3 regions of the Brevibacillus agri genome follow, and region 2 is predicted to be linked to each of the others. Evidence: predicted binding sites of a transcription regulator. Region 2 holds the regulator's gene; each other region holds the start of a gene.
What was found. The regulator LexA, encoded in region 2, represses DNA repair genes until DNA is damaged. The targets are predictions, from matches to a motif close to CGAACATATGTTCG.
Positions count from the first base shown of each region.

Region 1: BA6348_RS14530 (YolD-like family protein) is a predicted target of LexA. The motif match lies at 1,345-1,358, and genes of this name have one in related genera.
Region 3: uvrB (excinuclease ABC subunit UvrB) is a predicted target of LexA. The motif match lies at 2,269-2,282, and genes of this name have one in related genera.

Region 1 covers NZ_CP026363.1:2,889,355-2,893,530, forward strand. Annotated here, with positions in the region: gene BA6348_RS14515 (hypothetical protein) at 1-67, opposite strand, end outside; gene BA6348_RS14520 (bile acid:sodium symporter family protein) at 350-1,282, shown strand; gene BA6348_RS14530 (YolD-like family protein) at 1,551-1,844, shown strand; gene BA6348_RS14535 (hypothetical protein) at 2,080-2,304, opposite strand; gene BA6348_RS14540 (hypothetical protein) at 2,467-2,667, opposite strand; gene BA6348_RS14545 (glycerophosphodiester phosphodiesterase family protein) at 2,737-3,747, opposite strand; gene BA6348_RS14550 (hypothetical protein) at 3,915-4,160, shown strand.
Region 2 covers NZ_CP026363.1:2,765,901-2,770,076, forward strand. Annotated here, with positions in the region: gene BA6348_RS13865 (FusB/FusC family EF-G-binding protein) at 1-302, opposite strand, end outside; gene BA6348_RS13870 (CD3324 family protein) at 474-737, opposite strand; gene BA6348_RS13875 (DUF4269 domain-containing protein) at 1,080-1,646, opposite strand; gene BA6348_RS13880 (DUF456 domain-containing protein) at 1,774-2,259, shown strand; gene lexA (transcriptional repressor LexA) at 2,321-2,944, opposite strand; gene yneA (cell division suppressor protein YneA) at 3,575-3,916, shown strand; gene BA6348_RS13895 (DUF896 domain-containing protein) at 4,009-4,176, shown strand, end outside.
Region 3 covers NZ_CP026363.1:1,131,772-1,135,947, reverse strand. Annotated here, with positions in the region: gene uvrA (excinuclease ABC subunit UvrA) at 1-200, opposite strand, end outside; gene uvrB (excinuclease ABC subunit UvrB) at 215-2,191, opposite strand; gene BA6348_RS05660 (flagellar hook assembly protein FlgD) at 2,370-3,302, shown strand; gene BA6348_RS05655 (hypothetical protein) at 3,370-4,176, opposite strand, start outside.

The DNA of each region.
Region 1 (4,176 bases), 120 kb from region 2:
CCCGATGGAGGTGGTACATTTTATCTTCGGTTTTGCGGATAAATTCTACCCAATCCATTCCGTTCATAAAAATACCTCCTTTCCTTGCCTTAGGCTTTACCCGATGACAGAGAAGTATGCAACGATTTGTCTGGCAGCCTGCGCAAGAGCGGATAAAATCATTTTTTTCGACACTTTGTCTTACCATGTTTATCTCTTTACTATGGAAATAAACTTGCCTAGTGCGTAATATAAGAGGATGGGATTTTTCGTTGAGCCGTGAGAGAAGATCCGTGGAGCGTTTTCGGAAGCGAATGAGGTGGAGAGTGTGGATGTTTTAGCAAGAGTAAACAAGTCATTGGAAAAAATAATGCCGGTATTGACCCCGAGCAGTGTGGCGATTGGCGTGTTGGCCGGGACTCATCTTCAGCCCTATGCCTTTTTGTCGCCGTGGGTGTTTGCCTTTATGACCTTTGCCGGGAGTTTGGGAGCGGGGTTCAAGGAATTTGCCAAAGTATTGACACGGCCGCTGCCGCTCGTCGTCAATTTGCTGATTTTGCATGCGCTGATGCCGTTTATCGCCTGGGGAGTGGCTCATCTGCTCTACCCGGACGACATGCATGTCGTCACAGGCTTTTTGTTGGCCGCACTTATACCGACCGGGATCTCCAGCTTTCTCTGGTCGTCGATTTACATGGGCAATATTGCCCTGACGCTTTCGATTATTTTGCTAGATACGATGATTTCGCCGCTTGTCGTTCCGTTTGGCATGTACGTTTTGCTCGGGGCAAAGGTGGAGATGGACACGTGGGACATGATGCAGGGGCTGTTTTACATGATTGTGCTGCCGTCGCTTGCCGGGATGCTGCTGCATCATTTTTCGCAGGGGAGGGTCAAAAAGACGTTGGCTCCCAAGCTCGCTCCGTTTTCCAAGCTGGGCATGGGTGTCGTCGTTGCCATCAACAGCTCGATGGTCGCAAGCTATTTCCACGCCTTTGATGCCAGGCTGCTGGGAATGGCGCTGGTCGTGCTTTTCCTCGCGATTTTGGGCTACCTGCTCGGGTGGTGGATCTCCCGGCTCTTTGGCTGGGAGCGCGATGTGATCGTGACCTTGACCTTTAACAGCGGGATGCGCAACATCAGTGCCGGAGCGGTCATGGCGATTACGTATTTCCCGGCGACAGTCGCGCTGCCTGTCGTGCTCGGGATGCTGTTCCAGCAGACGCTCGCTTCCACCTTTGGCAAGTTTTTGGACGTCGTGGAGAAAACACCGAAAAAAATCACCCAGGAAGCCGCGCAGTAGAAAGCAGGGAAATCCTGCTTTTTTTTATTGCTTGTTCGCATGTTGTTCGTATATAATACATACAAACGTACGTTCGAGGTGAGGCTTTTGCTGGAGACAATAGTTGTGCCCGTCCACAATGTGATGAAGCGGGTTCCGGTGCTGACAACTGTACATCTTCGTGTCTACAAAATGCTGGAGAACGGAATAGAGATCAACACAATCGCGGCGGATCGCCAGATGAGGCGCGCCGTCAACGATTTGTGCAGGTTAGGGTGGGTGAAAGCAAGTGGGGATCGGAACTAGCTATGCGGGACGGCAAGCTTCCCGGCAGCGCACTACTCCGCCGGGGGTCACGAAGCAGGAGCGCGAATCGTTTTTGTATTTGCTTCGCGACTCGGGCATGGAGGATTACGCGGTGACGGTAAGCTGGTGGGTTTCGTTGGACGGCGAGTGCGGCAACACGCAAAGCATGTGGGGCGTGGTCAAGTGGGTCGATCCGAAAGCGCGCAAAGTCCAGTTGGTCAACGAAACGAGAAGCGAATGGATTGAGCTGGAGCAGATCGTGAATGTGCGCGGCTGAGCTTGGAGTTTTAGCGGCAGGCACAAAAGAAGGAGGGCGACTATGCCCTCCTTTTTCGTTTGGATGAGGAAGTAAAAAGATATTATGTAAGAAAACCTAACACGAAATCAAGAAAATTGCCAAAAAGCGTTGACAATCGACCGTGATATGTTAGTATATATTACATAGCATGCATTCTCTCCACTTCCTATCTTCGACCCAGAAATGGGTCCTTTTTTTTGCCCGGATAGCTTGCCTATTGCGGATAAGGCTTGCCCTCGCCCTTGAACAGCTTGCTCACCATCTGGTACAGACGGCCCGGCATGTTCGGGAACACGAACGAATACTGATCGGCTCCCTCCTTTAGCAAAGCGACAGGGGCTTCGATCGTGTAAGGAATTTTCATCAAGTCGAGCATTTTTTTGTACTCATCCACCATGGCGTGATCGACTGTATAGTAAAACGATTTGGAAGGGTTCATTTGTGCACGCTCCTTTTCCATATTGTAGCATAGGAAGGCGTTTGTTTGAACGAGACATAATATTTATTATGTTAACTAAATGACCGTATGAACGACAAAAAACACTCTGCTGTCAGGCAAACAGAGTGTTTTTACGCGTGCGCATGCAAGGGACGGGACCGCCTAGCTGCTGAAAAAACTTCTGCTGGAGTGCTTCCGCTTGTAGTGGGAGCTGCCGTAATGGGAGTGCCCATGCCCGTGCCGATGTCCGTGGCTGGAACCGTATCCTTTGCGATACTTGTAGTCGCTGCTGCTGTATTTCCGGTATTTGTGGGAAGAAGTCGAGTGATTACCCAGTAAATTTTTCAATAGCTTTTTTAACATCTCCATCACTCCCAGTCGTCGTGTAGGATCGGTTTATATTCGTATTTACGAATATGCTTGGCAATCGTTTCAGTTCCCTGCGAATTTTTCGGGAAAAACAGGTCCGATCCGGTCAATCCGGTTCGTCCAGATACCGTCCGTAAACGTAGCAGGCACCCGGTCGAGGTCAGCAGGCGTATCGAAGCCTGCGGAAAAATCGCCGCTTCCGGCTACAAGGATGGCGCGCGTATTTACTGCTTCCATTCTCGCCATGAAACGGTTCGGCCAACCCCACAGCCATGGCGCGATTTGATCGGGAATGTGGAGCTGGGTGTGGGCGCAGGCGTCGGGAACGTAACCGGACCAGCCCGCCGCTATGTACGGGATCAGACAGCTTTTCATCGTATCCATCGAGATGACGCGCAGCTCCGGGATTTGGCTCTTCACGGCGGCGATCGGCTCGTCGCCTCCGTAGACTGTCAGCTTTTCCAGCCGTTCTTTTGGCAGAGCCTGCAAGGCGTCCGCGAGCGCCTGTCCTTCGTTTGGATCATTGCTCTTGATATGGATGAGCAGAGACTCGTCGGGGAACGCTTTGAGCACATCGGTTAACGACGGCATCAGCCCGATGCCTTTTCCGCGAAACGGATAGGTGCGTCCTCCGTCTGCCGTATAGTTGTAGCCGATATCGAGCTTCTGCAGGTCGGCCAGGGTAAAATCTCTGGTGACGCCGTCGCCGTTCGTGCGACAGCCGAGCGTCCAGTCGTGGAACACGGCAAATTGCCCGTCTTTCGTCCAGTGGACGTCAAATTCCACGACGTCGGCACCTGCTGCGAAGGCGGCTTTCATGGACGGCAGCGTGTTTTCCAGATACGGATGCTCCGGCGGGTAAATTCGTTCGGCTGTACACGTCTCGTTCGTCAGCCCTTCCATGTGAAAGGTCTGCGTCATTCCGCGGTGGGCGAGCAAAAAGGGAGAGCCGGCAGGCGGAGCAGCCAGGTAGGAGCTGTTGACGAAAAAGACGTAGGCGACAAACAAAAGCGGGATCCAGACCACTTTTTTGCGGTACCATTGCTTGCGCGGTCTGTTATCGGAAGTGGACATGACTTGTAATCCTCCAGCGTCGTGACTTTTTGTGCGTTCATTCTATCAAAATGCGGACGCAAGCGGAAATCCTTTTTCGCCGGAGAGAGCAGGGGTTGGCATGGAGGAAAAAGACTGGCAAAATAGATGAATAATTGAAACCAGAATGGACAGAGCAGGGGGATTCCATGAAAATAGCGCTACACCAGATCGCCTATCAGATCGGGATGCACCCGGCAGAGATGGCGAAGCTGGTCTACGAAGGAGAAGTCACGGGCGAAGTGCCTGACCGCAACCCGCAAGCGAAGGATGCGTGGGTAGATTTGCATTCGTTGAAAAACTTCATTGAATGGAAGTTCGATCAGGGCGCCTTCGACCAGATGTTTTTCGATAAAGCCATGCGCCATCTCAACAAGGCGATGGGGAAAAAATAAAGCGGTGCGACAAGGG
Region 2 (4,176 bases):
TTGACCTTCGGGAACATTTTTTTGATCGCTTGCTCGGTCAAAGCGGGAAAAGGGATGATATACGGCGAGAGCCGCAGCAAAAACTGTTTGGCTTCGTTCTTTTCCTTGATGGCTGCGAGTGGCGCAAGCAGTTGTTTTTGTTCCTCTGTCATGCCGGGGAAGAGCTGGAACACGGATTCCTGGGCGATTTCTTTGCGGGCCCGGATGACGTTAGGGTCTGTGCTGCTTGTGTATGCGTTCAACAAGGTTTGCACCTGTGCTTTGATGAAGTGATAGTGGTGGGGTGAAATAAATGGTTGCATCTTTCTGGTTCCTCCTTGCAGCGTACTCCGTCAGGCGTGAGGAGTTGTGATGGTGTTTGTACCTTCTACTGTAAAAGGAGCGGAGTGCGCTGCAAAGGGAAAGAACGATTGTAAAAAGAACTCGGCATAGGAAAAGCACTGACCGTCTCGTGGACGCGCCAGTGCTTTTGTCTATTTGGCATACACAATCTTTTTGATCGTTTCCGTCGAGAGAAAGTACTGCTCGGCCAGCTCCTGGATGGAGGCGCCTTCGCGAAAAGCGTTGCGGATCGCGCTGTTGCGTTCATCCAACTGTTTTCTGCCGCCGGTCCGGGTCCCCCATTTGTGATGGGCCGTCTTCGGTTTCGGAATGTAGATGATTTCTCCCTGCACGTACTTTTGGATTTCTGCGATCAAGGTTTCTGGCAGCATGCTGGCTGCATTCACATATTTCATTTCCGCTCGCTCCTTATTTTTGAAGTGAAAAATAAGGGGCAAAGCCAGGAAATAAGAAATGAGATACGTTAGAGAAGGCGATGAATTGTCTAAACGACTGTCCACCTCATGCAAAGTATCGCCTTATTCCCAGGCTTTGCATGAGACGCTGCAGTATCTGGCAAACCAATTCCATTCACCAACCACACACCCCCTCGTTCGCGTTTTCTCCCTGCGCGCCGCCAAGTGCCCGCGCAGTAGTTCCCATTATAAATCATCTGTCCGCCATTTGCACCGCGGCTCTGGCGATTTTTTCGCCACGCGCGCGCCGTCCGCCTATGCGACAAAGGAGCGGGGGACTCTTTACCTGGTCACAAGAGTGCGGAGCTGTTCTTCCGTCCACTTTTCCACATCCAGCAGCGCCTGGTATGGATCGTCTCCCGGAATGTTAAAATAGGAGGCAAAAGCAGGTTCGGTTTTCAGGCCGTCTTGCTTGAGCTGGCGGATGGCGCGGAGGGCGTCAGCGCCACCGAGCAGCAGCAAACGGTGCTCGACGACCATGTGCCGATACGCATTTTGCTGTTCGACCGGGCGCGGTTGGGCAAACAGCTCAAACCAGAAGCCGCAGGCAAAAAACGCAATCAGGCAGGTGGGCACGCCTTGCACGAGCAGACGAGCTTCCTCGTAGCCTTCATACGCCGCATACGAAGCGCGGACGACGTCGGCAAACTGCTCGAGGTCGTGGCACTCGCAAATAATGTCCAGATCGCTGTCCGCAATGTCGATGTCCAGAGGGATCGTACCTGCGAGCACGGGATCGAACGCTTGCAGCCGCTGCATGACCGCGGATTGGGCGATGGCCTGGCCCGCAGCTTTTTGTTTCGGTGTCCCGTTGTGCAAATAAGAGAGGTCGCGCCAGTTTCGCGTCATAGTAACCCTCCGCTTTCGTTAAAATAGGCAGGTACTCCTCGCAGACGGCCTCACGGATTCGCAAAAGAAGAGTGCAACTTCAATCGGCTTTTTCTCGTATTACCTATGTGAGAGGAGTGCATAGAGAATGGATATTGTTCTTTGGATTATCGTGTTGGTGCTTTTCGCGCTAAGTATCGCCGGTATATTTTTGCCAGTACTACCCGATACGATTTTACTGTGGGCAGGCTTTTTGCTCTACCACTTTTTCATAGCCGATCCGGGAGCGGGGTTGCCAGCGTCTTTCTGGTGGGGGATGGTGGTGCTCAGTATCTTGCTGTACGGTGCGGATTTGTTGACCAACATGTTTTTCGTGAAAAAGTACGGCGGCTCCAAATGGTCTTCGGTGGCTGCGGCCGTAGGGATTGTTCTCGGAATCTTCGTGTTCCCGCCGTTCGGGATGCTGATTATGCCGTTCGTGCTCGTGGTGCTGGTGGAGTTGCTCGTGCAAAAGCAGCCGATAGAGAAAGCGGTAAAGGCAGGCTTTGGCTCGCTGATCGGCTTTTTGGGAAGCGCAGTTGTCAAAGTCGTGTTGCAGGTGAGCATGATCGTCTGGTTTTTCCTTGCCAGATAAATATAATGATAGAGACGAAAAAGGACAGCGGAGGCTGTCCTTTTTTCATGCGCTGGAACGATTAGTGGATGAGGCGATAGACGCCAATGACTTTTCCGAGAATGGTGACGTTGTCCAAAATGATCGGTTCCATCGTCGCGTTTTCCGGCTGGAGGCGGAAGTGGTTCTTCTCTTTGAAAAAGCGCTTGACGGTCGCTTCGTCTTCTTCTGTCATGGCGACGACGATATCGCCGTTGTTGGCGACGTGCTGCTGGCGCACGATTACGTAGTCGCCGTCCAGGATACCGGCGTCGATCATGCTGTTCCCGGAAATCCGCAGCATGTACACCTTGTCTGAAGTCACGATATTTTCTGGAAGCGGGAAGTACTCTTCGACGTCCTCAATCGCGGTAATCGGCTGCCCGGCGGTTACTTTCCCGATGACGGGAACGCGAACGACAGAGTCCTCGAAGTTGTCCTGGAAGCGGTCTTCCTCAGACAGCAGTTCGATGGCGCGAGGCTTGGTAGGGTCGCGGCGGATCAGCCCTTTCTTTTCCAAGCGCGCCAGATGACCGTGCACAGTAGAGCTGGAGGCAAGTCCGACAGCTTCGCCGATTTCGCGGACGGATGGAGGATAGCCTTTGTCCCGGACTTCCTTGCGAATAAATTCGATTATGGCTTGTTGTCTGCTGGATAATTTTGACATAGAGAGACACCCCTGATTTCTCGAACATGTTTTCCTATATTATACCATGGGAGCTTGCGTTCGACAAACATAAGTTCGATTTTGATGCGAACAGGAATTTTTGACAGGGTAAATGCATTTGATTCGACAGCATCGGCCAAATCTCGAAAAAAGCGCGGGCGGGCGGCCGGAGCCGTAAGTTGCAGCCGTTCCATTGTAATAGAGCCGGGCTAACTCCAAGTCGGCAAACAGTTCCATCGTCGCGGAGCCGGGCTTACGTCGAGCCACAAGCCGCTCCATCGTCGCGGAGCCGGGCTTACGTCGAGCCAAAAGCCGCTCCACTGTCGCAGAGTCGAGCTCACGTCAAACCGCCAGCCGCTCCAGTACCGAAGAGCCGAGCTTACGTCAAGCCACAAACCGCACCAACGCGGCACACTTGGACTTCTGTTCAGGTAGCAAGCAACCAGCTAGAAACGAGCTAAATCCACCCCAATAGAGTCGCCCGGCAGCGTCATCCGAAGCAAAAACGGCTGCGCACAGCAGCTCCGCGCGAATTTGCGAGACGGCGGTTTTTGTATTGACATGAACATATGTTCTCATTTATGATAGGGATACGAACTTATAGAACGTATGTTTGCAGGGGGTCATATTATGAATGCCATGTCTATCCATAACCGTTTCGAGAAAAAGCAGCCTCGCCGCGTCCGTTTGGGCATCACGAGAGGACAAGCTATTTTGTTTTTGCTGACGTTCTCTCTCTTTTTTTACTTGCTTACCGAACTGGTGTTTGCCTCTTCTGCGCATAAAGAGCCGCTAAAAGGAAAAGAAGTGACCGTTCGCTCCGGCGACAGTCTTTGGACGATTGCTGTGCGCCATCATCATTCGGAAAAGGTGGATGTGCGCGATCTGATTTTCGATATCAAAATGGCGAACAACCTCGACAGCAATCTCATTTATCCGGGGCAGACCTTGTTCATCCCGGAAACGGACTGATTCGAGCACTTGCCCGCCATCCGCTCTCTTGCCAGTTCCGACTGATATGATATAATAAAGCGGCATTACTACAGAGTGGGAGGAACCGGAACGTGGTATCTGACGCGGAAATTAAACGAATCAACGAACTGGTCAAGAAATCTCGCGAGGTTGGCTTGACTGACGAGGAAAAGCAGGAGCAAAAAGCTCTGCGCCAAAAGTACATCGATGCGGTCAAGATGTCGCTTCGAGCGAATCTGGATTCCATCCGCTATGTGGAA
Region 3 (4,176 bases), 1.6 Mb from region 2:
AGGAACTGGCGGGCATAGGCAGAGAGAGACTCCACGTAGCGCCGCTGTCCCTCTGCGTAAATCGTGTCAAAAGCAAGGGAAGACTTTCCCGAGCCGGACAAACCCGTCAATACGACGAATTTGTCCCTCGGAATCACTACATCAATGTTTTTCAGATTGTGGGCACGCGCGCCCTTGACGACAATATGTTCCAATGGCATGAAAAAACCTCTCCTTAGAGTTCCGCCTTCAGCTCCAGAATCAAATCACGCAGTTCGGCCGCACGCTCGAACATGAGGTTGCGCGCCGCTTCCTTCATTTCTTCTTCCATGCGTTCGATGACAGCCAGTCGATCTTTCTTCGGCATCTTCTTGAAATCGGCGTGTGGCAAATAGTCCGCTTTTTCCTCGGCCACCTTTGTCGCCTCAATCACTTCGCGCACAGCTTTTTTCACCGTCTGCGGGGTGATGCCGTGCTTCTCGTTGTAGGCGAGCTGGATGGCGCGGCGGCGCTCCGTCTCGCGAATCGCCGAGTTCATCGAGTCCGTCATCTTGTCCGCGTACATAATCACGCGCCCTTCGGCGTTCCGGGCTGCCCGCCCGATCGTCTGGATCAGGGAGCGCTCATTGCGCAGGAAGCCTTCCTTGTCGGCGTCCAAAATAGCGACAAGCGAAACCTCGGGCAAGTCCAGACCTTCCCGCAACAGGTTGATCCCGATCAGCACGTCAAATTCGCCCAATCGCAAGGAACGCAAAATCTGCATCCGTTCGATCGTCTTGATGTCGGAGTGCAAGTAGCGGACCTTGATCCCGATTTCTTTCAAGTAATCGGTCAGGTCCTCCGACATTTTTTTCGTCAATGTCGTGACGAGGACGCGTTCGTTTTTGGCAATCGTAGCCTGGATTTCCCCGATGAGATCGTCAATTTGCCCTTTGATCGGGCGCACCGAGATCGTCGGGTCGACCAGTCCTGTCGGGCGAATGACCTGCTGCACCAGTTCCGGGCAGTGCTCCAGCTCATACGGGCCGGGCGTTGCCGAGATGTATATCGCCTGGTTGATTTTCTGCTCAAACTCCTCGAATCGCAGCGGGCGGTTATCCTTCGCAGACGGCAGGCGGAATCCATGCTCGACCAGTACGTTCTTGCGCGCCTGGTCGCCGTTGTACATCCCCCGCACCTGCGGCAAGGTCATGTGCGACTCGTCAATCAACAGCAGGTAGTCCTCTGGAAAGTAATCCATCAGCGTGTACGGAGCGTGCCCTGCCGGAAGCCCCGTCAGATGGCGCGAGTAGTTTTCGATCCCGGAGCAAAAGCCCATCTCCAGCATCATCTCAATATCGTAGCGCGTCCGCTGCTCCAGCCGCTGCGCTTCCAGCAGCTTCCCGGCTGCGCGCAGCTCTGCCAGCCGCTCTTCCAGCTCCGCCTCGATGCTTTGGACGGCCAGCTTCATTTTTTCTTCGCGGGTGACATAGTGGGACGCAGGGAAAATCGCTACGTGGTCGCGCTGCCCTAAAATCTCTCCGGTCAGCACGTCAATGGAGGTGATCCGCTCAATTTCGTCTCCGAAAAACTCCACGCGAATCGCCTGCTCGCTCTGTGACGCCGGAAAAATCTCCACGACGTCTCCGCGCACCCGGAAGGTCCCCCGCGTAAAGTTGATGTCGTTGCGCGTGTACTGGATGTCGACCAGCCGATGCAAAATCTCGTCTCGTCCTTTTTCCATGCCGACGCGCAGCGACAGCAGCAGCTCCTTGTATTCTTCCGGCGAACCCAAGCCGTAGATGCACGATACCGACGCCACAATAATGACGTCGCGCCGCTCAAACAGGGCACTGGTCGCCGAGTGACGCAGCTTGTCGATCTCGTCGTTGATGCTGGAGTCTTTTTCAATAAACGTATCCGATTGGGGAATGTACGCTTCCGGCTGGTAGTAGTCGTAGTAGCTGACGAAGTATTCCACCGCGTTATTCGGGAAAAACTCCTTGAACTCTGCGCATAGCTGGGCAGCCAATGTCTTGTTGTGCGCCATCACCAGTGTCGGCTTGTTCACCTGGGCAATCACCTGGGCGGCCGTATAGGTTTTTCCCGTACCAGTGGCCCCGAGCAACGTCTGGTGCCGCTTGCCTGCCTGAAGCCCCGCTACCAGTTCGGCGATCGCGGTCGGCTGGTCACCGGACGGTTGATACTCCGATACCAATTCAAAACGGTCCATTCCCTCGTTCATCTCCTCGTTGCATAACTGTTTCTATTTCCATTATAACACAATTCCGGCTATGATAAGCCGAAATTCGAACAAATGTTTGTCTTCATCCTTCGACACATTATACCGATAATAAGTAGTAGTGTACAAGCACGTACGGTTAGACTCGCCACCTTCAGGGAGGATCGACATGTCAGATATCGGAACCACCGTTAAAAATAATCCTTATATTCAACCACATATGAGCTATCAAGGCAAAAAGGAGTTCACCACAGAGCTTGACAACAACGCCTTCATGAAGCTGCTGCTGGAACAGTTGAAGCATCAGGACCCGATGTCCCCGATGGACAACTCCCAGTTCATCCAGCAGACGAGCATGATGACCATGGTGGAAAAAATCACCAAAATGGCGACGCTGATGGAGCAATCGAACAACAGCATGCTGACACTGGAAAAGTACGAGTCGCTGATCGGCCGCACCGCCACCTACTCCCTCACGACCAAAGACGAGGTGACGGGTGAAACCTCGACGGAGACGAAGGAAGGCGTGCTCGACGCCGTTTACATGGACAGCGGCAAAATCTACTTCCGCATCGCCGGAGAGTCTACCCCGATTCCGCTCGCGGACATCAAAGGTCTGGAATCGCAGGGCATGACCGGAAATGCGCTGGATAGCAGCGTGAAGTTCATGAACATGATCGGCAAGGAAATCTCGTACAAGACGACCAAGGAAGTAGACAAAGACGGCAATCCGGCGACCACAGACGACATCACCAAAGTAGATGAAATCGCCAACGCGGTCGTCACAGGCTTCTCCATGAAAGACGGCGCCACACAGTTTACGCTCGATAACGGCATGACGGTCAAGCTCGATCAGGTCGTGGGCATGAGCGTCAGGCCGGACAGCAGCGTCATGAGCAATTCGCTGCAGTACGCCCAAATGATCGGCTTCAACATCACCTATACGGAAAAGCAAACCAATACAGACGGCTCGACCATAGACAACAGCCTGAACGGTGTCATTAAAGCCGTCAGCATGAAAAACGGCGTCGTGGAGTTCGTCTTGACTGATGACAAAAAAATTGCGCTGAATCAAATCACCGGGTTTGAAGCGAGCGCCTAGTCCTTTCTATGCGAAAAAGCCGCACTTGCTCTCTCTGGAGCGTGCGGCTTTTTCTTTTTACTTGTCCCTATTCTTTTACGACCGTCTGTCCCGTAAGCGCATCGACATACAACGTCGTATCTATCTTCACATCGCCCCCGCAAAAACAGTGCGAGCGGGTCTGGCGGAAGGACAGGTCATAGCCAAGCTTCCAGCTCATCGCGCCTGTTTGCCGATCCTTTTGGTGAATGTAGGTCAGCTCAAGCGGCATGGCTTGCAGCAATCGCTCCATCGCTCCCTGTTCATTGATCGCCTTGGCGCGAGCGGGGAAAACCATGTTGTCCGGGCGCTGTACGATCACTTCCTCGACCTTGCCCGTCCACGCATTTGCGGTAATCGTGTACATCCCTTCTTCTTTCATCTGCCCGATCCGGTAGACAGGAACGCCGCCGATAAGCGGGTCGGCCACCAGCGTCGTATATTTGTCGGTGCCGACATCCGCAAGCCTCAACTGGTTGCTTCCGGAAGGCACGAGTCTTCGCAACAACGCTTCCGCCCCTTTGCGATCCCGGCTCTTGTCTGTTTTGGCGGTGGACCACTGCTCATCTGCCTGCTTGTAGACAAAACGAATCAGCCGCCCTGTCTTGGCATCGGTTTCGAGCATAATATGGTGCTTTTGGGCCTGGCTGATCCCTACCGGAAAACTTCCGATGTGGTATTTCTTGTCCGCATCGGCGACACTCTCCGGGAAGTAACCCCAAATAAAGAAACGGCGCTCCTGGCCGTCATCGTACTTCTCGTCCAATACGGCAAGCGGCAAATTGGCTGATTCGAGTTTGAACAGGATGCGCAGCAAATTGCGGGCCTCGTTCTCGGTCTGCGCGCTCCACTTTTC